4 regions of the Paenibacillus vandeheii genome follow, and region 3 is predicted to be linked to each of the others. Evidence: riboswitches for the same ligand, from Rfam matches in the RefSeq annotation. Region 3 holds a riboswitch; each other region holds the start of a gene.

Region 1 (5,220 bases), on a different contig from region 3:
ATTACCAAGTTCGGGATTGGCACCAATATATGATGAAATCTCCTTAAAACGGGAAGCATATTGATCAATTACAGTTAGAATTTGAGTTTTGGTATGTGTCATGGTGGACTCCTTAAGCAAAAATGAAAATAATTTAATAATTATATCATAGATGCAGTTATTTTTCAGAAACTAGTCAAGATTTATAATGTCGAAATGCATTGCATAATCATGCATTCTACTTTATAATGACTCAGGCATCAACAACAGAAAGCATACAAAGTATTATAAGGGGAGAACAGGGTTGAAATTGATTAGTCGTTACACCATGATGCTGATAGCTCTTGTGGTTTTGCTCACTACGGTTACACCGGTTGCGTCGGCAACGGGAACTACAGGCGATTCAGGCAGTAAAAAGCTGGTGCTCGGTACAAGCGCCGATTTTGCACCATATGAATTCCATAAAGTCATTGATGGTAAAGATCAAATTGTCGGCTTTGATATTTCGATTGCCAAAGAAATTGCTGCCGATCTTGGGGCAGAACTTGTAATAGAGGATATGGGTTTTGACGGACTTCTTCCTGCATTGCAGAGTGGTCGTGTAGATATGGTCATCTCGGGAATGACGCCAACGGATGAGCGTAAAAAAAGCATCGACTTCTCCGATACCTATTATAAATCGAAACAAGTTATCATGATTCGCAATGAGGATAAAGACAAATATTCAACCATGGCCGATCTGGAAAATGAAAAAATTGGAGTCCAAAAAGGTTCCATTCAGGAAACGATTGGTCAGGGAATCCCAGGCGCCAAATTGACAGCACTTGATAAAATATCTGATATCGTACTGCAATTACAGACCAATCGTGTGAATGCTGCGATCGTCGAAGATACAGTAGCTGCCGGCTATCTGGATGATGTTATTGGACTATCTGCTGCGATCCCGGATGAAGAGCAGGTCGAAGCGGCGATCGGGATTCGCAAGGGCAATACGGAATTGCTGAATGCAGTCAACGGAACGCTCGAACGTCTGAAAAGCGAAAATAAAATTGATCAGATGGTTACAGAAGCAAGCCAGTTGATGGCAGACAAGGTGAATAAAAGCCAAAATATTTTTGAAGTGTTCTGGCAGTACAAAAGCTTCTATGCGACAGGTGTGGGCTATACGCTCTTACTGTCTGCTCTCGGTGTAATATTCGGGGTCATTATTGGTTTGATCATCTGTCTGTTCCGTCTGCATGACGTCGCAATTCTGCGCTGGCTCGGAACAGCTTACGTTGAGGTTATTCGTGGTACGCCTATGCTGGTTCAGTTAATGATTATCTATTATGGACTTGCTTTGACCCTTGGAATTAATTTTACGCCGCTTCAGGCGGGTATTATCACCCTTTCCATTAATAGTGGTGCCTATCTTGCCGAGATTTTCCGTGCAGGTATCCAGGGGGTGGATCGCGGTCAACTGGAAGCAGCTCGTTCCCTGGGGATGGGAAGAGGTGCCGCAATGCGCTTCATCATCCTTCCCCAAGCGTTCAAAGCAGTGCTGCCGGCGATTGGTAATGAGTTCGTGACAATTATCAAGGAATCCTCCATTATCTCGGTTATCGGTATGGTGGACATTATGTACCAGGCAAGTGTGGTCAAAAACATTACGTACCAAGGAATGAACCCATTCCTGATTGCAGCAGCCATTTACTTTGTGCTGACGTTCATTTTGTCCAAGCTGCTGGGTCGACTGGAAAGGAAGTTGAGTGCAAGTGATAGACGTTAGACAATTACACAAATCATATGGAAGCAACGATGTGCTTAAGGGCATCAACGTAACAATAGGCAAAGGTGAGGTTGTCGTGGTCATCGGTCCGTCCGGATCGGGGAAAAGTACCTTCTTACGTTGTCTGAACCTACTGGAGCAGCCAACTTCCGGGGAGATTGATTTTGAGGGAGTATCGATCACGGATCCCAAACATAACATTAATGCGACTCGTGAAAAAATGGGGATGGTATTCCAGCATTTCAATCTGTTCCCGCACAAAACGGTCCAGCAGAACATTACGATTGCTCCCATCAAAGTGAAAAAACAGTCTGCACACGAAGCGGAACAAATTTGCGCAGATTTGCTCAAGACGGTCGGCCTGTCCGACAAAAAAGACGCCTATCCAAACCAGCTGTCCGGTGGACAGAAACAACGGATAGCCATTGCAAGAGCTCTCGCAATGCAGCCGCATGTCATGCTGTTTGACGAGCCAACTTCTGCACTAGACCCTGAAATGGTCGGTGAGGTGCTGGATGTCATGAAGCGCCTTGCTGAAGGTGGTATGACCATGGTCATTGTAACGCATGAGATGGGCTTTGCTCGCGAAGTGGGTGACCGCATTCTGTTTATGGATGGCGGGGTTATTGTAGAAGAAGGAACGCCGGATGAAGTGTTTGGTCAACCCAAGCATGCACGTACACGTGACTTCCTCGCTAAAGTGCTCTAATACATCCAAATCCTTAAGTTCTTAAGGATGATGAGCAAGATGCAAAACAAAAATTTATCCAGTGGGTGAAAGTTTCATCCGCTCCATACATCCCTGTCGACGCCCAGTCGGCAGGGATGTTTTGTTATGTGAGGATACGAACAGATTTACATAAAAAGTAACGTTTCTGTCATCAATGATTGAAGTCCAAATAGACAATTTATTGAAAAAAGTCGCTTGAATTCAGCATAGAAGTTGAAGTGGTTTAGCCAGATGGTAACATTTACTACGACTCTTGGTTACAAAATTGTGATATATTTGTTCCTGCCGAAACTTCCGGAGGTGGGAGTGTGGGGGATGTAACGATGCAGAGTGTGCTTGGGGAAGAATCATTTGCACACGGCTTGGGGTGAATTAGGGCTACATAAATTATTCATGTAATTGAACCTATAGGGTGGTTTCCTCCATCCGAATCCGACAACTAACTTCGCAGGCATAATGAGGGAGGAAGACCATGATTAACAAGAAACGTATAGCCAAAACAGCAACAGCTTTGCTGACAGCAGCAATGCTCATTCAAGCCGTTCCGGCTCATGCTGATTCAGTTCATGTGGCCAAAGAGGGGGATACCTTCTACACCTTATCCAAACAATATGGAGTTGGACTTAACGCACTTATTAAAGCTAACAATGACATTTCAGCCTACAACATTTATGGGGGATTGAAAATTACGATCCCTGGTAACACAACGAACACAGCTTCTGCTGCAGCAGCAAAAACAGAGGCCAAAACGGTGACTGCCGCAAGTCTTGACGTAAATTCGGATAGCAAGGTGGTACAGGCCTGGGGGAAAACGTTTGATTACAGCAAAACTGTTGACGTAAAAGCAACAGCATACTCCGCGGATGCTTCCGAAAATGGAGGATGGGGTGCAGTAGATTACTTCGGTAATCCGCTCGAACTGGGCACGATCGCAGTAGACCCTAGTATCATTCCACTGGGTACAAAAGTACTGGTAACGGGTCATACACATCCAGGACTACCTAAACAGGCATTTGTTGCTACAGCCCGTGATGTGGGTGGTGCCATCAAAGGCCATAAAATTGATATCTTTATTCCTGGCAGCAAGCAATCCGTGAACACATTTGGTATTCAGGATGTTGAACTTTACATTTTGAAATAAAATCAAAAGAGTAGCTGCACATGAGCATGTGAGACTACAACTGAACCTACATTAAACCGAAAAGGGTGTCCTTCAATCAAAATATTGTGATTGAAGGACACCCTTTTGCATATCCGATTCCGGTGATCATGACCCTACTTGCCCTTGGGCAGTTCCAACAGTTCATCCAAAGTTACCAGCTCATACCCGCGGTTTCGCAGCTCCTCGATGACTTCAGGCAGTGCCTCAATAGTACCATTTAATATCGATCCGACCCCGCCTCCTGCATGCTGCAGAACAATGGAACCAGGTTTGACGGCAGACAGGATATTTTGTTTGACTTCCTTTTTGGAGAGGCCCTTCCAGTCCAGGGAATCGACGTTCCAGTTCACAATGCTGTAATGTTGTTTGGCCGCCCATTGCAGCTGCTGCTCGTTAATGTCGCCATAGGGTGGACGAATCATTTTGGGTGTGTAACCTACCAGATTTCGAATAATATCCCCGGTATGTAAGATTTGTTTGCGAAATGCATTCATGGATAGCTTACTGAACTGGGGGTGATTGTAGCTGTGATTGCCAACAATATGCCCTTCCTTCACCATGCGTTTCACCAAATCCGGATGTTTCTCAGCGCGATGTCCCACGATGAAAAAGGTAGCCCGTACCTTGTATTTTTTTAAAATATCCAGCACTTGAGGGGTGAACCGCGGATCAGGTACATCATCAAAAGTCAGTGCGACCTTTTTTGTTGAAGGGCCGTTGGTTTTGAACGTATCCGCATATTTCTGTCTGAGCTGTCCCAGTGTCAGCTGTTCCTCTTCGGAAGAATCAGACTTCGAAGCAGGTTCGGTTTGCGGGCTTGTAGATGCCCATATCTGAGCAGGGGCGTAACTTCCTCCCAGAAGAATGACCATGATGGATAACATGATGAGGCGTATGCGCATGTTAGTGCCTCCTTTTCCCAAATTGCGTTCTCTTTGGTATGCCCGGGGGATCCGTATTTATGCATGATGTGAGATGTTTCATTGTTGATTCATTAAATTGTAGCCATAATTCCACCATATATATTACATATAGAAAAGGACAGGTGGAGCAGGATGAATACATACGATTTAAATTCCGTTCGTTTACAGGTGATTGAGGCAGGGGAAGACAAAGTGTTTATGGTAACTGGAGGAAGATCACATATTGGGGCGGTAGCAACATTTTATCCGGACCGGGAACGGGTGAACGGGGCTACGGTGCATATCCCTGGGCATAAAGAACAAGAGCTGTGCGAGAGACTTGCACGTAGAGCTTCTCTGCATTTAAAGGTAACCGTGACTGTGATTATGGGCATTCACTTTGATGCTATTACGCGAATGCAGATTGATGAGATTGTGCAGACTGCAGAGAAGCTGCTGGATGAAGAGCTGTTGAGCCAAACCGGTCCACTGATCCAATAGCTACAGGTAGGCTAAGTAGCTAAAATCGTTTTTTAAGATTTTTTTTGTTAAAATTGAAACGAGTAGAACATTGCCACGTATGTATGATTATATACAAGGATGAACTATCGACTAGGAGGAATACCATAATGTCCATTTTCAAACGATTGCGCGATTTAACGATGTCTAACATTAATTC
Region 2 (5,220 bases), on a different contig from region 3:
TAATAGGCGGCAGAATAAGCTCATGCAACGGGAGTAGCCATTGCGCCGCATGTTTTCACCGAAGCTTTCTCTACACGCTGAACAAGTGAATATGACCAAGAGGCTCTTACTTTCCCGGCAAGGGAGAGTGAGAGCCTCTTCTCTGTAGAGCATCGATAAACCCAGTAATCCTGTGATATGGTTGACTAGGTTATGCGTCCAGCGTCAACATGGGTTAGAGCATGCGTTAAAGTGCAGGAGGTGATTGAAGCCACCCCGCTATACATGCTTGCAATCTGTCTTAACTTTTCGCCTTAAACGATGGGATTACTTCTTCTCAGCCAGCCACATCGCAACATTCGCGATTTCTTCATCCTTCAACTTATCTTTGAACGAAGGCATACCGCCGCTTTTACCTTTGACAATGGTCGTATAAATCTTCTCCACATCGTCCTGGCTTCCAATCTTCTGCAGACTAGGGCCCATGCCCCCTTGAAGCTGATCACCGTGGCAGGTAATACAATTTGCTTTGACGAGTGTCTCAGCCTGTCCTGCATCCATGGTAACTTCCGGCATCGTCGGTTTCGCTTCTTCTGCAACTTCCTCTTTCCCTGGAAGCGTAAACATTAGTACAATAGCTAAAGCGCACGCTGCAAAAAATACCCCGCTCATGATCCATTTGTGCATCCCTTATGTCCCCTCCAGAATGAAAGATCATCTAACCTGAAACTATCCATATCATTATAACGGAACCTGTAGTTACATCATAGCATTTTGTGGTAATTTTTTGAACTAATCACATAACCGGGACTTTTTAGTGCCATTTTATGATTTATTTATCCCCGAGGACCTTCATAGACCATGCAGTAAAAAGGTTTCAAACCGCTCGGTGTCTGTCGTTCGTATGTATCCTGCGTAACAAATCCGGCCTTGAGATAGACACGAATGGCCCGTTCATTCCAGGTCAGGACTTCCAGATCAATTTCGTTTGCCGGGTTCCGGCGAATCGCTTCCTGCACAATGGCCGAGACAAAAGCCGTCCCCAGACCATGTCCACAGCGTTCGGGATGCATACCAAGCCCGATGCGGGTGACACCTTCAAGTGGGAAGTATTGAGCGAAACCCCAAATTTGATGATCCTCTCCCAACACCACTGCATATTGTTCCTTCCGTAGCTGGGGATCTCCGAATTCCACTTCGAGTGCTTTCATCTGCTCCCAGGGTAGCCAGCTATAAATATTATAAGGCGGATCATACTGCCAATCACAGATGAGCTCCGCATGTTCTTCTTGCATGGGCACAACGTGAAACGTCACAGGGGCTTTATCCATACAACTGCACGCTCCTCTCATTGTGAACAAGCTATACTGATTTTAATTTGTCCAATAGCCTAGATATGTCATTCCATATCTATCTTGTTTTCACTCTACAAAAGAGGCGTTCATTTGGCAAGTCCTTGTTATTGAAAAAAAGTGAAACAAAAGTTCCGGTAATTTCGTTTATATTATAGTGGGATGGGTAAAAACATTATAAGAGCACGGACGAAGCAATGCAAAATAGCCCTAAAAAAGTAAAGTTAGGTTAGATAGCTTATCCCAAAATACTTTTGATGGAAACGAAGCACAAAAAAACCGCCGGATACATTCCTGCGGAGAATGTACCAGACGGTTCTATTATGCTTCGTTACAGTAGTGTTATTGTTACAGCATGACGTTGCTCAGCTTGTCCCTAGTCGATGGCCAATGTCTCATATGCGTCCGTGCTCATAATGCGTTTAGCGCCAACATAGCGGTTAGCCCAATAGCTTTCACTTAATGCGCTGATTGTAACTCCTTTGGAAGAAGAGGAGTGTGCAAACTTTCCATCTCCTACAAAGATCCCTACGTGCGAGACCCCTTTGCCCGTTGTATTGAAGAATACCAGATCACCTGGTCTCATTTCCATACGGGATACTGAATCGCCCATGTCGAATTGCGAACTTGATTGGCGTGCCAGATCAATGCCCAGCTTGTCGAATACATAACTTGTAAACCCAGAGCAGTCAAAGCCGTTAAGCGTTGTTCCTCCGCTTTTGTATGTAGTTCCCATTGCTGAATCAATGACTTGGTCCATTTTTGAATCTGCGAATGCGCTGCCTGCTCCAAGCGATAATGCGAATGTGAGGCTAAGTACAGCTGCGGTTAGTTTCTTCTTAAACAAAAGATATACCCCTTCCAATGCCTGCGAGGTTAGCTTAAGGATTCGGTTGAAGGTCCCCTATGATCCCTCTGTTGCAAGATCAATTCACCCATAACTGGTTCCCCCGCTTCCCAGGTGCTAGGAATTTGGCTATGCTAGTTGTGCACCTGCGAAATCAAGAAATGACGATTAAATTTTAAGTAGTTACAAATATGAAGGTAAAGATTACAAAGTTGTTACTAAAAACTCACTGCGATTATTGTAACAGAGGTATATCACTTTGGCAACGTTTAGCAACAAAATTAGCAAAAAAAACCTCGACCTTTGACGGGGAAAGGTCGAGGTTTGCTTGTTTAACGGCATTTGATGAGCTTAACTTTACATAGAGATGGTAACAATTTTAACCGTTCAATTTATTCCTTGACCGAGTTGGACTGCCATAACCGGAAATGGGCGCATATTTTCCACAGACTCAGCAAGCACCGGGCAAGTGGGTACGTTTGTTGTAGTATAAGGCCGGTTAAGCCTGTTACTAACCATGAAGCTGAGGTAAAGGCACCAAAGACCAACAGATGAAGACCGCCCAGCAGGGTCGCAATACCGATCAGGGTGATGGTTTGGCGCAGAGCAATCCATAGGGCCTGGAACGTACCACGCGCTCCACCTTCCCCGTCAGGAGCCGAGACCCCAAACTGCATGTAGAGAAGGGCATGATGTATTACCCACCCGTATACAATCCAACCAGCAACATAGGGAATACCCGGCAAGAGCAGTTGGAGGGAATGAAAGCCATCCATAAAGATGGAATAGAGCTTCGGTGCGAGCCAATAAGCCGGCAGCAGCAGCAATACGGTTCGAATCGTGTGAAGCAACAGCATCGGTTTCCACAAATTTTTGATGCCGCGAATGAATGGAACGCGCTCTTCCGAATGATTAAAATGCTGGAGCGAGTAGAGCAGCCCTGCCTGAATGAGCGGGCTAATTAGCATCCGCAGCAGCAGCATAGCTCCTAGAATCCATAAATAGCGATGGACCTCCGGGTTCGTTGACAGACCAAGCTGGCTCTCCATTTTGAATAGAATCGTACTTAGCTCCCCGGCATCAGGTTCAGGATAACGCAGGAGAAGCGGGACTACAGCTGACTGTACCATCCGATAAAGAAAGTATCCCCATATTAATTGATAGAGAAATAAGAGTGCCGCAATGAACATATGCTGACGGACGAGAAACCAGCCTTCACGTATTTTCGCTTTCACTGTATCCACCTCACCATGACAGACTTCCGAATATAGCTTCTATAAGTTTGGTTGCGCTCATGCTCCAGCGGGATTTGGTTGGCTCATCCAGTCCGGCTTTCAGAAAATTGTTCATATGATGGTTCTCCAGCACGATCGTGTATAGCGGATCAGTCATCGCCCAGGAAACCGGGGAAGTGTAGGTCAATTTGTAGGTAATGCGCTCCTTGCTACCATCCCATTCTTTCGTCATGGTTTTCCCATCCTCGAACATAATTCGAACAGGCACCTTCGTATATTCACTGCCTTTTTTCTGCACTGTAACCGACGACTCGTACAAGGTTTGACCATCTTTCAGAACGGGAGTGACCTTGATCTTCTCCACTGCAAAGTCAGCCATGCCGTCTCCGTACACGTATTGTTCAAAATAATCCGACCAGGACGTGCGGGTCACTTGTTCCACGACCTTTTGAAAATCAGATGAAGTAGGGTGTTTGAAGCGGTATTTCTTCACATAGGTCGAGAGAATGCGCTCCATCGTTTTAGCACCAACCTGCTGCTCGATCCCGAGTAATACAAGCTTGCCTCTTGTGTATACGTTGGCTGCATAATGATTCTGGGAATCAAACTTCCAGGAGTCTTGTGTCAGTGGAGCTGGGGAAGTAATGAGACCTGATTGTACGGGCAGATTCGGGATAAGTCCGTATTCCTGTTCCATCAGTTTGTCTTCCGCATAGGAGGTGAATCCTTCGTCCAGCCAAGCCTCTTCAAATTCATTACTGGCGACCATACCGTAAAAATACTGATGTCCAATCTCGTGCACAACCGTTCGTTCCAGATCGTAACCAGGGGCGGAATCATCCGCACCGAAGGCAGTGACCAAGGTAGGGTATTCCATTCCCCCTGCACCATTCCCCGATTTGGGCGGGACAACGATGGACAGTGTAGAATACGGATAAGGGCCAAACCACTTGCTATAATTGGATAGTGCTGCTTTGGCTGCATAGAAATAGCGTTCCTTCAGATCCTCATGAGCAGGGTCGAGGTACAGCTTGATTCGAACGCCAGGCACATTAGGAGCAGAGAAGGGCTCTTCCGCATAAACAAAATCAGGTGAGGCTGACCAGGCAAAATCATGTACATCATCGGCATAGAACTGATAGATTTTTTCGCCGTTCTTCACCGCAGCTTGTTGGGTTGGGAATCCTGTGGCAGCCACCTTGTATGTTTCCGGTACCCGAATACGTACACTATAGATGCCGAAATCTGCATAAAACTCTGAATTGCCATGATACTGATGCAAATTCCAGCCTTCGGACGTTCGACCTCGTGTGCCAACTGGCTCATATACGCTAAGTTTAGGGAACCATTGACCTGCCATAACAAAGTTATCTGCTGTTCCCATGCGGGCAAAAATTTTCGGCAGCTTGACCTCAAATCGGGTGTGAAGCGTGATGCTTTCACCGGCTTTAACGGGTTTGGGCAGCCGTACCTTAATGAGGGTAGTATCTTTCATATTTCCGTCATCCGGCTGCACATATTGCATCCGATGCAAGAGGGAAAGCCCGTCCTCTGTTTTCATTTCTGTAATATGCATGGAACCATAACCGTCCGTGGGCATAACATCGCCGCGAAGCTTTCCCCCGGATTCTTTCATAAAGGTGGTGTCGGCAGAAGAGAAGGCGTTGGGATACATGTGAAAATAAAGCTCACTGACGGTTTTCTTGCCTGGATGTGTCCAAGTTATCGTCTGAGTCCCTTGTAAGACATTTCCGTCTAACAGCTTCACATCCATGTGATATTCCACTACGCGGTTGCTGAACACTTC
Region 3 (5,220 bases):
AAGCTTTCGATATGAATCATGAGAATTGGACTTGTCGGATCATTACAGGTGACACCGAAGTAGGGGCGATCTTAAGACGGTATGCTCCCGATTTTCCCGAGAAAGTGGCTTCAGTTATTCAAAAAACGTATGAAAAGCCCATTGTTGTTAATTTGGTCACCAGTCCACTGGATGCGGACCGCATGGATTATTTGCTGCGGGATGCCTACTTCACAGGTGTAAATTATGGGACGATCGACCTTGACCGTATCCTGCGTATGCTGCGTCCATATCACGGACGAATCGTGGTTAAGGAGTCGGGCATGCACGCCGTGGAGGATTACTTGATGTCCAGGTACCAGATGTACTGGCAAATTTACTTTCATCCGGTTACCCGAAGTTCGGAAATTATACTGCGGCAAATATTTAAGCGGGCGAAAAGTCTCATACAGCAAGGTTTCCAATTCCGCTTCATGATCGATCCACTGCCCCAGTTATTCGAGGGAGATCTATCGGTGGACGAATATTTACAACTGGACGAAGCTTTGATTCAGACGGCATTTATGCAGTGGCGCAAAGAGGACGATGCTGTTCTAAGTGAGTTATGCGAACGTTTTATAGATCGCAAATTATATAAGTATGTAGAGATTGAACAGATCGACGTAAACATGATTGAAGAGATTCGGGAAGCCTTCACTGTAGCAGGTCTCAATCCCGAGTATGATCTGGAAATTGATTTTCCATCGGATAATCCGTATGATGTGTTTCGTCCGGATGAATCAACGGACAAGCAGATTCTGCTGCTTGATCGGCAAGACAAGTTACATGAGTTGTCAGAGGTGTCCGACATCGTCCGTTCAATCAGTGGTCTTCATCGGGGAAAACATCACTTGTATTATCCGCAAAATAAGGTGGATGCGATTGTTCATGAATTACCGTCCCATATACGCCCCTATTTCTCACATTAAATGGTGTGCAATGCTGTTGATGAGTCATGATGCAAAAGGCTTTCTAAAAGAGCTATTTTCATGATACAGTAATCTGCTTTAATGGAGAGTACATGTAGATCGACATAATTTTGTAATCAGAGCAATTAGAATACAACTCAGCCGGCTAAAATTAAGCAACATATAGATATGAAGGAACATGTTCGTTCTACATGTTGTGCTCAATGAACGAATGAAATGAAATATAGATAAAAGCACGATCTAATTTGTAATATTTATTTCTGGTTAAGATCTGCAGAGTGGATAAAGAAGAGATTGTCGTTGATTCGACACGAAGGGAGAAATACAAAATGATGTTGTTCGACACACATACCCATCTGGATGCCCCACAATTCGACGAGGACCGCGAGGAAATGATTCAGCGTGCTGTGGATGCAGGCGTTGGCCGCATGATTAACGTAGGCTTTAACCGGGAGACCATTCCAACCACGATGAAGCTGGCTGAAACCTATGATTTTATATATGCGGCAGTAGGTTGGCACCCTGTAGATGCGATCACGATGCAGGAGGGTGATCTGGAATGGATTGCATCTTTATGCAAGCATGAAAAAGTGGTAGCCATTGGTGAAATTGGTCTAGACTATTATTGGGACACTTCACCGAAAGAGGTTCAACATCGCGTATTACGACAACAGATTGGACTGGCCCGTGAGTTGAATATGCCGATTGTCATTCACAACCGGGATGCGCATGAGGATATTGTAAAGATTCTGCGTGAAGAAAAGGCTGGAGAAGTAGGCGGTGTCATGCATTCGTTCTCTGGCAGCTGGGAAACGGCAAAAATGTGCCTGGATTTGGGCTTCCATCTTTCCTTCGGAGGGCCAATCACGTTCAAAAATGCGAAGCAGCCGAAAGAGGTACTTGAGAAGGTTCCTATGGACCGATTTTTCATTGAAACCGACTCGCCTTATTTGACACCTCATCCTTATCGTGGGAAACGAAATGAGACAGCGCATGTACGTCTGGTTGCAGAAGCAGCTGCGGAAATTAAAGGCATTTCGGTAGAGGAAATTGCAGCAATAACGACCAGAAATGCCATGGAACGATTTGGGATTCGTTAAAATATCGAGCAAAACGGGTGAAAAAGTGAGTTAGGCGGAGTTAATTTGCTTTTTGATCCAAATAAATCAAGAATATTACAATATTTTAACCAAATATTTAGAAAAACGTACTTGAACAACGCTTTACAACATGCATAGAAACAGGATATCATCTTTTCAGTGAATTGTTGTGCGGAAAATTGGACAGATGTTCGGGGGATGAACAAAGGGACACTTTCCGATGAAACAACATTACTTTCATGAATCAGTCTCGCTGAGTCTCCGTTAACGGAGAGCGGGGGAACCAATAGGGCTTAAACATCGGTGATTGCAGCCGATGCGCAACATGCGCTGACCCAAAAGCAGCGTATAAATCTGCGAAGCCGTATTTGATTTCTTCTTTGGGTCTCGGGGTGAATTCAAGGGCGTCCGCCATGAGCGGGTGACCGGAGATAGGGCGGCTCTCTTTCGCCCGAACCCGACAGCTAACCTCGCAAGCGGAAAAAGAGAGGCAACCTCGTGCATGAATTTCCGATATTCAGAATCATTCGGAAGCCACGAAAGAGTTCCTCTTAAACTCTTTCTTTGGCTTTTTTGTTTTTGAATAAAAGAAATACTGTCATCATACGGTAAGTATTCAGGAGGATGACATCATGTTGCGAAGATTGGTTCATGGTGCAGAACCCGGATTATGTTGGTCCGATCTGTGTTCTGTAGAAAATTTGGTATAGTCGCGTCAAAGACATCATGCATTACTTTAGACGGCGAGGCTATGAAGGAGGACGGAGAAGTGGGCACATTCCAACCAGAAGAGACCCATGAGTCACGATCATCCAGTAAGTCTTTCGCGTTGCGGTGGAAGCATGAGAACTTGCGTCAAATGGCATTGATCGCGATTTTCTCAATTGCGCTTACAATCATGATCTTGTTAGTCGTTTACGGTCAGGCCGGGAAACAAATTTCACTGGTTATTGATGGCAAAGCTCAAGCGGTAGAGACTCGTACAGGAATGCTTCAGGAAATGCTGGAGGAGCAGTCAATCACAGTCAGCCCTCACGATCAGGTATCCATGCCCTTGAATGGGGCGATCACAGATGGAGACCGCATCGTTATTGAGCGGGCCGTTCCAGTTAAGATTACGGCAGACGGAGACACCAAGACTCTGTATACAACCGATTCATCGGTAAAAGATGCGATTAAAAAATCAGGTATTCAGATTGCAAGTGAAGATAAAGTGTATCCTGCGCTGGGAACCACTGTTGAAGCGGATATGAAAATTCGTGTAGTGCGTGTAACCAAGCGTACGGTGGAAGTGGAACAGCCGATCGCTTATAAAGTGATCAAAACAGCTGACCCTAGCTTGTACAAAGGCGACAATCGTGTCGTTGTGAGCGGTAAAGAAGGCACACTTGTACAGCATATTGAAAAAGTGTTCCAGGATGGAGAACTGGTCTCCAAAAAAATGGTGGGTAAATCGATCGCAACGAATCGCGTTGATAAAGTTATCGCCGTTGGCACCAAAGCAAAACCTGTTGTGAAAGAGCCAGTGATTCAGACGGTATCGGCGCAGACTTCCACGACAAAAACAGCAACAACCACGAACTCGAAGAAAACCGCTGCCTCGGGCAGCAAAGTGATTACCGTCTCAGGCAGTTCTTTTAAATATTCTAAAGTATTGAAAAATGTATCCATGACGGCATACTCTTCTGAAGAGCCCGGTATCGGCACAAAAACAGCCTCAGGCACTCGGGTCACCGAGGGACGTACCATTGCGGTTGATCCCAAAATCATTCCGATTGGCTGGTGGGTGTATATCGAGGGCCTTGGCTTCCGTCGTGCGGAAGACACCGGTGGTGCCATTAAAGGCAACAAAATTGATGTGTATTATGATAGTGTGAAGCATGCCCTGAACTTCGGACGGAAGAAAGGCAAGACGGTATATGTGATTGGTCCGGTGAAGCCGGAAGCAAACTAAAATCGTTTTACTTTGAAATGGGAATGCTATAAAATAGTTGCATGAATGATTCATGCGGAATATGCGGCGGAGGGGTCTGAATTCAGTCTCCCCCGCGTTTGGCAGAGAAGAGGATATTCCTCTTCTTTTTGCGTTAGAAAGGAAGAAATGGAACATGATAAAAGAAGTGATCGTGGTGGAAGGCCGTGATGACACCGTAGCCATTCGCCGTGCGGTTCAGGCAGATACAATCGAGACTGGTGGATCAGCCATCAACCAGCGCATTCTAAAGCGGATTGCACTTGCGCAAGAGAGACGTGGTGTCATCGTACTGACAGACCCGGATCACGCGGGTGAACGTATTCGTAAAATCATTGCCAATAAAGTACCTGGTTGCAAACATGCCTTCATTCCGGAGGCGGATGCTACGCGCAAAGGCGACATCGGAGTGGAGAACGCCTCACCGGAGGCGATTCGTCATGCACTGGCTCGTGTGCATACGTCATATGAAGGCGCACCAAGTCTGATCGATTGGGAGGATCTGATTGCTGCGGGACTGATTGTGCACCCACAGGCTGCTGCACGTCGCATGGAGATGGGCAATTTGTTGGGCATCGGTTATTGCAACGGCAAGCAGTTCCACAAGCGGTTGAGTGTATTCCAGATTACCCGGGAAGAGTTCTCCGAAGCATTATCGCAAATTGAACGTGAAGGATTGTGAGCGTATGAAGGGCATGGAAGAAACCGTAGAGATTGCAACACCCAAACGAACCAAAGAAATTATTCAAAGACACGGATTTTCATTCAAGAAGAGCCTGGGTCAGAACTTTCTGATCGATCAAAATATATTGAATAAAATTGTAAATGCAGCTGATTTGGACGAGTCCAAAGGCGCACTTGAGATCGGACCGGGTATTGGTGCACTCACAGAACGTCTCGCTCGGGTAGCTGGGCCTGTAACGGCTGTAGAGATTGATCAGCGACTGTTGCCAATTCTGGGGGAAGTGATGGAGCCTTATCCGAACGTTCGTGTGCATCACGGGGATGTGCTGAAGCTGGATCTGGCTGAGCTGTTCCGTACGGATTTTGGAACGGTAGATAAAGTGAGTGTTGTAGCCAATCTGCCTTATTATGTAACGACGCCAATCATGATGAAGCTGCTCGAAGAGAAGCTGCCTGTGGACAGCATTGTGGTCATGATCCAGAAGGAAGTGGCGGAACGTATGGCTGCTGCACCAGG
Region 4 (5,220 bases), on a different contig from region 3:
GGCTACAGAAACCATTTTGGCTGCAACGGAAACAGGGCTGGTTAGCTATACTGACAAGGGCAGAGATATGGAACAAATTCAGATTACAAATGAGCCGGCATACGGAGTACTGTCTTTGTCCGATGGAAGGACGATTATCATGTCAGAAAGTGGATTTTTAAAATCTACTGATTTGAAAATATGGTCTAACCTCGACGTAGACTTAGATGGTGAGATGCCTTTGGGGATCAAAAGTTCAAAACAAGATCCGAATAAGCTCATCATTGTAACAGATCAGTATTCGGTCTATGAAAGCAATGATGGTGGAGAGAAATGGTCTTTAAGGGAATCATGAAAGAATAAACCTTAGAGGTATACTCTTATCCTTATTATGAAAGGCCCAAGAGGTACGGTTAAGCAGCATGAGCTAATTTAATTTAATCTTATTTAATGTGTAAAGAAAAGCTTGAAAATTATACTATAGGGGGGTATTCTAAAGATAACTCAGTGCACTCATGTACCCTAAACGGTGGAACCTGGTAAGAATTGCTTTGATACAGTCATATAAATGAGTACTTTATACATGAAGAAGGCTTTAACATTAATCGATTAAAGGAGAGTAAGAAGTGAATAATGAAAGGTTGATGATTGCAGTTTCCCCACCAGTTCAAGTAGGAGGTAGCTTGTTTACTGCAGTGCAACTTTCAGCTATCAGTAAACTTGTTGGGCCAGAGCAAAAGACCGAGATGACTCCGTTTAAACAATTTTATATTGAAATATCGGCTGAATCAGAAGGAGTCGTAACTGACAATCTTCGAAGCATTGGACTTGAGGTAAACCCTGCAGGTTATGCAACTAAGGCCCTGATCGCTTGCAATTTTTGCAGAGGAGCTGAGGAGTCTGGAATAGACATTGCTCTAAAATTAAATCAAGCTATAGCGGGGATATTGACACCGACACCTCTTAAGGTCGGATATGCTGGGTGTGCACTTGGGACTAGTGAACCCCTCTTGAGAGATATCGGAATCGTTAAAATGAAAGATAAATTCGATATGTATATAGGTGGAGATCCAAAAGGGATCAAAGCTTCTTTGGCAGAACTTTTTCTAGCTGGTTTAACGGAAGCGGAAGTGACACAAACTGTAATGAAAATAATTGATTATTATAAAATTCATGCAAAAGGTAAGGAAAAATTCAGTAAGTTTTTGAAGAGAATCACTGCTGAAGAATTAAAGAGAGTGCTTTAATCTATAGTAAATGGCAAAAATAAATTAAACAGGGAAATATTTATGAGTCGCCATAATGGCGACTGTTTTATTTTCCTAATAATGATATCAAAAGGTGATATATTCGGTGTGGAATAAAATTCATTTAAAACTCAGTTTTACCATTTTCAGCTTGTTTATTGGGATTTTAATATTGCTAAGCATTGTACTTAACCTCATATTCACGAATTTTTTGTCATCTAAAGTACACGATGAAGCCAACGAGTTAGCAGCACATTTGTCTACTATGCTTGAGGAGCAAGGTAACAGTGCAGAACAAATGGCCGATTTTACGGGGGTCCAGATGTATATCTTGAGCGCACAAGGAACATTCATTGAATCAAAGACTTCAGACGCCTCAACTCTCCCTGACTATATCTGGGACAATGATAAATTGTTTGAAGGGAAGAAGGTGGAAAGAGAATTCACATTAAATAACGAACTTTACCTGCTTCATGGTATCCCCGTGACCACTAATCCAACGGTCAAAGGGATTTATGTGATTAGTTCTCTAGAAAAGATGAAAGAATCGATCCAAACGATCAGAAATTTACTATTTATAACTGGATTTGGATCACTGTTATTGGCGTTGGGTTGCATCTTTTTTCTATCCAAAAAATTATCGAATCCATTACTGAAAATTGAAAGTGCAACTCGCCAAATTGCCAAAGGAGAACTGAATCTTGAAATTCCGGTGGAAACTAAAGATGAGATTGGTTCATTGTCACAAGCCATAAACGACCTCGCTAGAGAATTAAAACAATATCGAGATAATCGTTCGGAGTTCTTTGCCAACGTCTCTCATGAATTGAAAACACCCATTACCTATATGGAAGGGTATGCAGACATATTGGCTAAAAATCTGGTGGAAAATGAAGAAGAAAAGAAAAAATATTTACAAATCATTTCTGAGGAAGCACAACGTTTAAATGTAATCATAAATGATCTCTTTGAACTGTCTAAGATGGAGGAAGGTAAAATTGACTTAAAACTAATGTCTGTCGCACCCACTTCGATTATCCAAAGGTCTATAGATAAGGTTCAATTAAAAGCCCAAGAGAAAGATCTTACGATTCAAAGTAACCTGAGTTCCGTACCTCATATTTTTGTAGACCCTAACCGACTGGAACAGATCATTCTTAATCTGTTGGATAATGCCATTCGTTACACAGCTGAGGGGTATATTCAAGTTTCTTTAAGTTCTGAAACAGGTGGGGTGGCGATAAGTATTTGCGATACGGGACCCGGAATTTCAGCAGAAGAACTTCCGAATATATTTGAGCGCTTTTACCGAGTTGAGAAATCCAGATCTCGGGCATATGGAGGAACTGGACTTGGGCTGTCTATTGTTCAAAGTCTTGTAGTACAACAAGGAGGAACAATACAGGTAGAAAGTAAAATTGGAGAGGGCACGCGATTTAAAATAATTTTTCCGACCATCACGTCTTCTTCATTGAAATCACATAGTTCCAAAATATAATATGTAAAACAATTGAGCTAATGATATTTGAAAATTAAAGTAAGAAGAACGGCTATGTTGTAATATATCTATAGATTTTTGTATTGGATGGTGATGACCATATGAACAAGTTGAAAGCATTAGTTATTGATGACGAATGGAATATGAGAAATCTATTGCGTATTTATTTAACTAAAGAAGGTTTTGATATTACGGAAGCTCATAATGGAACCGAAGGACTGTCCTATCTTCAGAAAAATTCGTATCATGTCATTTTATTAGACGTTATGATGCCGGATATGGATGGTTGGCATCTTTGTAAAAAAATCAGAGCATTTAGTGAAACTCCTATATTAATGCTTACTGCTCGAGGGGATGTGAAGGATAAGGTGCATGGCTTAGGAGTGGGTGCTGATGATTATATGGTGAAACCTGTAAATTCAGATGAACTCATCGCTCGCCTGTTTGCACTTATTCGACGATCTTCACAGTCTTCGAGCCTAAAAGAAGTCGGTAGAAAAATCGTGTATTCAGACATGATTATTTATCCAGATCGAAGACAAGTTTTGGTATTAGACACAAATCTGGATTTAACCCAAAAGGAACTTGATATCTTGCTTATGTTGGCTGAGCACCCACAAAGAGTTTTCTCTAGAGATGAAATCATTGAACGTCTGTGGGGAAGTGACTTTTTTGGGGATAACCGAGTCGTGGACACCCACGTCAAAAATATCCGCGAGAAGTTACAGTTGGCTGGATTAGAACAGAATCCCATTCAAACAGTTTGGGGCATAGGATATAAGTGGTTGTATAGTGTAGAAGAGCCTTGAGCTTATAAGTAGAAGCTGGTAAAAAAAAGAATTTGTCCTAAGAAGCGATCGTTCCCTGAATTTAACAGGGGACGGTCTTTTCATTTTTTGTAGAGTAAGATATATGAGAATTCTACATAAAATCCACACATTATAACAATATAATACTCTATAGGTTACAAACATTTAACTATTTTTGCCGAATTTCGTATTGAAAACGGGGGAACCATTTGTTGGGTGAATTATTCTTGCAAGATAAGAATATAGGGAGCCTTTAACCGAATCCTTAAGCTAACTCCGTAGGCATCTAAGGGAGGAACAAAAGTTTGAAAAAGGTCATTTTGTCGGTGCTTGGAGCAGCAGTTTTATTTACCTCCACAGCAACGGGAGCATTTGCTAGTCAGGCAAAACTAACTGAAGAAATAAAAGAAGTGGTTGGAACGCCCTACCTTTATGGTGGGACCACAACATCAGGTTTTGATTGTTCCGGTTTTATCCTTTATGTTTTTAATGCATTTAAACTAGATTTGCCGCGCACCTCTAGTATGCAAGCAACAAAGGGATCGTTTGTAGAAAAAGAAGAACTACGCCCAGGAGATCTCGTTTTCTTCAATACAAATGGTCGCAGCATTTCCCATGCGGGCATTTATGTAGGTAACAATCAATTTGCACATTCATCAAGCAGTAAAGGTGTTCGAATTAGTAGCTTATCTGAAAGTTATTATAAATCCAGATATGTTACAGCTCGCCGAGTGGTTAGCGAGCAGAACTATCTTAAAATGATTGACGACAGTCATTAAAAATATGGACAAGCCCGTGAGGAGACGGGTTTGTCCATTTTGTTTACAACTTGCCTCGAACATATAGAATCACTCCAATGAACTAATCCAGTAAATATATAGATAACTTAAAAGAACGTGATTTATGATATAGACAGTATTCTTACACAGATTCCACATACATGAAGGCTAAACTAATCTTATATCGATTAGAGGAGATTAGCCCAATGTGTGGATTTGTAAGTTTATATAACAAATATCATGTGCCAGTAGATGCAAACATTCTGCAACAGATGACGGACTCCATAGCTCATCGTGGCCCAGATGATGAAGGGATATATATCCATGATCATATCGGTCTGGGTTTTAGGAGACTAAGTATACTGGATATTGAGCACGGGGCACAGCCCATGACCAATGAGAACAAAGATATTTGGTTGGTATTCAATGGAGAGATTTATAATTATAAAGAGTTGAGGGATTGGTTGAGTCAGAAGGGGTATACATTTTATACAGATTCCGATACCGAAGTATTACTGAGGCTTTATGAGGACGTTGGAATTAAATGTGTCAACTATTTACGAGGCATGTTTGGGTTCACCATATGGGATCAAAGGAGTGATCTTTTATTTGCGGCACGGGATCATTTCGGAATCAAGCCTGTTTATTACAGTGAGACCGCCTCCGGATACATGATTGGCTCTGAAATTAAAACGTTGCTGGCTTCAGGTAGGATTGATAGGGAAGTGGATGAAAATGCTCTTTATCAGTATCTCACATTTCAATATGTACCTGAACCTCTAACGATGTTCAAAGAGATCCATAAACTGAAAGCAGGCCATTATTTGATTGTACAGAATAATGGAATGACCATCAGACCGTATTACGAAGTGAAGTTTGAGCCCCATGAAAGTAGGTCGTATTCCGAT

Evidence for each region. A riboswitch is a leader RNA that binds a small molecule or an ion and turns the genes downstream of it on or off. The one in region 3 is predicted to bind cyclic di-AMP.
Region 1: linked by a shared signal. The riboswitch ahead of P5G61_RS18015 (3D domain-containing protein) and the one ahead of P5G61_RS29660 (resuscitation-promoting factor) in region 3 are both predicted to bind cyclic di-AMP.
Region 2: linked by a shared signal. The riboswitch ahead of P5G61_RS30705 (C40 family peptidase) and the one ahead of P5G61_RS29660 (resuscitation-promoting factor) in region 3 are both predicted to bind cyclic di-AMP.
Region 4: linked by a shared signal. The riboswitch ahead of P5G61_RS29235 (C40 family peptidase) and the one ahead of P5G61_RS29660 (resuscitation-promoting factor) in region 3 are both predicted to bind cyclic di-AMP.

The regions. Positions count from the first base shown of each region.
Region 1 covers NZ_JAROCD010000008.1:307,829-313,048, reverse strand. The annotation lists gene P5G61_RS18030 (M20 family metallopeptidase) at 1-102, opposite strand, end outside; gene P5G61_RS18025 (ABC transporter substrate-binding protein/permease) at 284-1,747, shown strand; gene P5G61_RS18020 (amino acid ABC transporter ATP-binding protein) at 1,734-2,456, shown strand; cyclic di-AMP (ydaO/yuaA leader) riboswitch at 2,751-2,947, shown strand; gene P5G61_RS18015 (3D domain-containing protein) at 2,950-3,618, shown strand; gene P5G61_RS18010 (polysaccharide deacetylase family protein) at 3,753-4,541, opposite strand; gene lpdD (prenylated flavin chaperone LpdD) at 4,695-5,042, shown strand; gene P5G61_RS18000 (PspA/IM30 family protein) at 5,171-5,220, shown strand, end outside.
Region 2 covers NZ_JAROCD010000025.1:19,975-25,194, forward strand. The annotation lists gene P5G61_RS30695 (c-type cytochrome) at 307-666, opposite strand; gene P5G61_RS30700 (GNAT family N-acetyltransferase) at 816-1,310, opposite strand; gene P5G61_RS30705 (C40 family peptidase) at 1,708-2,178, opposite strand; cyclic di-AMP (ydaO/yuaA leader) riboswitch at 2,182-2,319, opposite strand; gene P5G61_RS30710 (hypothetical protein) at 2,571-3,413, opposite strand; gene P5G61_RS30715 (M1 family metallopeptidase) at 3,424-5,220, opposite strand, start outside.
Region 3 covers NZ_JAROCD010000022.1:13,571-18,790, forward strand. The annotation lists gene P5G61_RS29650 (HD domain-containing protein) at 1-947, shown strand, start outside; gene P5G61_RS29655 (TatD family hydrolase) at 1,277-2,047, shown strand; cyclic di-AMP (ydaO/yuaA leader) riboswitch at 2,289-2,542, shown strand; gene P5G61_RS29660 (resuscitation-promoting factor) at 2,817-4,001, shown strand; gene rnmV (ribonuclease M5) at 4,156-4,701, shown strand; gene rsmA (16S rRNA (adenine(1518)-N(6)/adenine(1519)-N(6))-dimethyltransferase RsmA) at 4,706-5,220, shown strand, end outside.
Region 4 covers NZ_JAROCD010000021.1:15,045-20,264, forward strand. The annotation lists gene P5G61_RS29215 (WD40/YVTN/BNR-like repeat-containing protein) at 1-334, shown strand, start outside; gene P5G61_RS29220 (NAD(P)/FAD-dependent oxidoreductase) at 606-1,226, shown strand; gene P5G61_RS29225 (sensor histidine kinase) at 1,333-2,724, shown strand; gene P5G61_RS29230 (response regulator transcription factor) at 2,826-3,533, shown strand; cyclic di-AMP (ydaO/yuaA leader) riboswitch at 3,700-3,833, shown strand; gene P5G61_RS29235 (C40 family peptidase) at 3,839-4,312, shown strand; gene asnB (asparagine synthase (glutamine-hydrolyzing)) at 4,519-5,220, shown strand, end outside.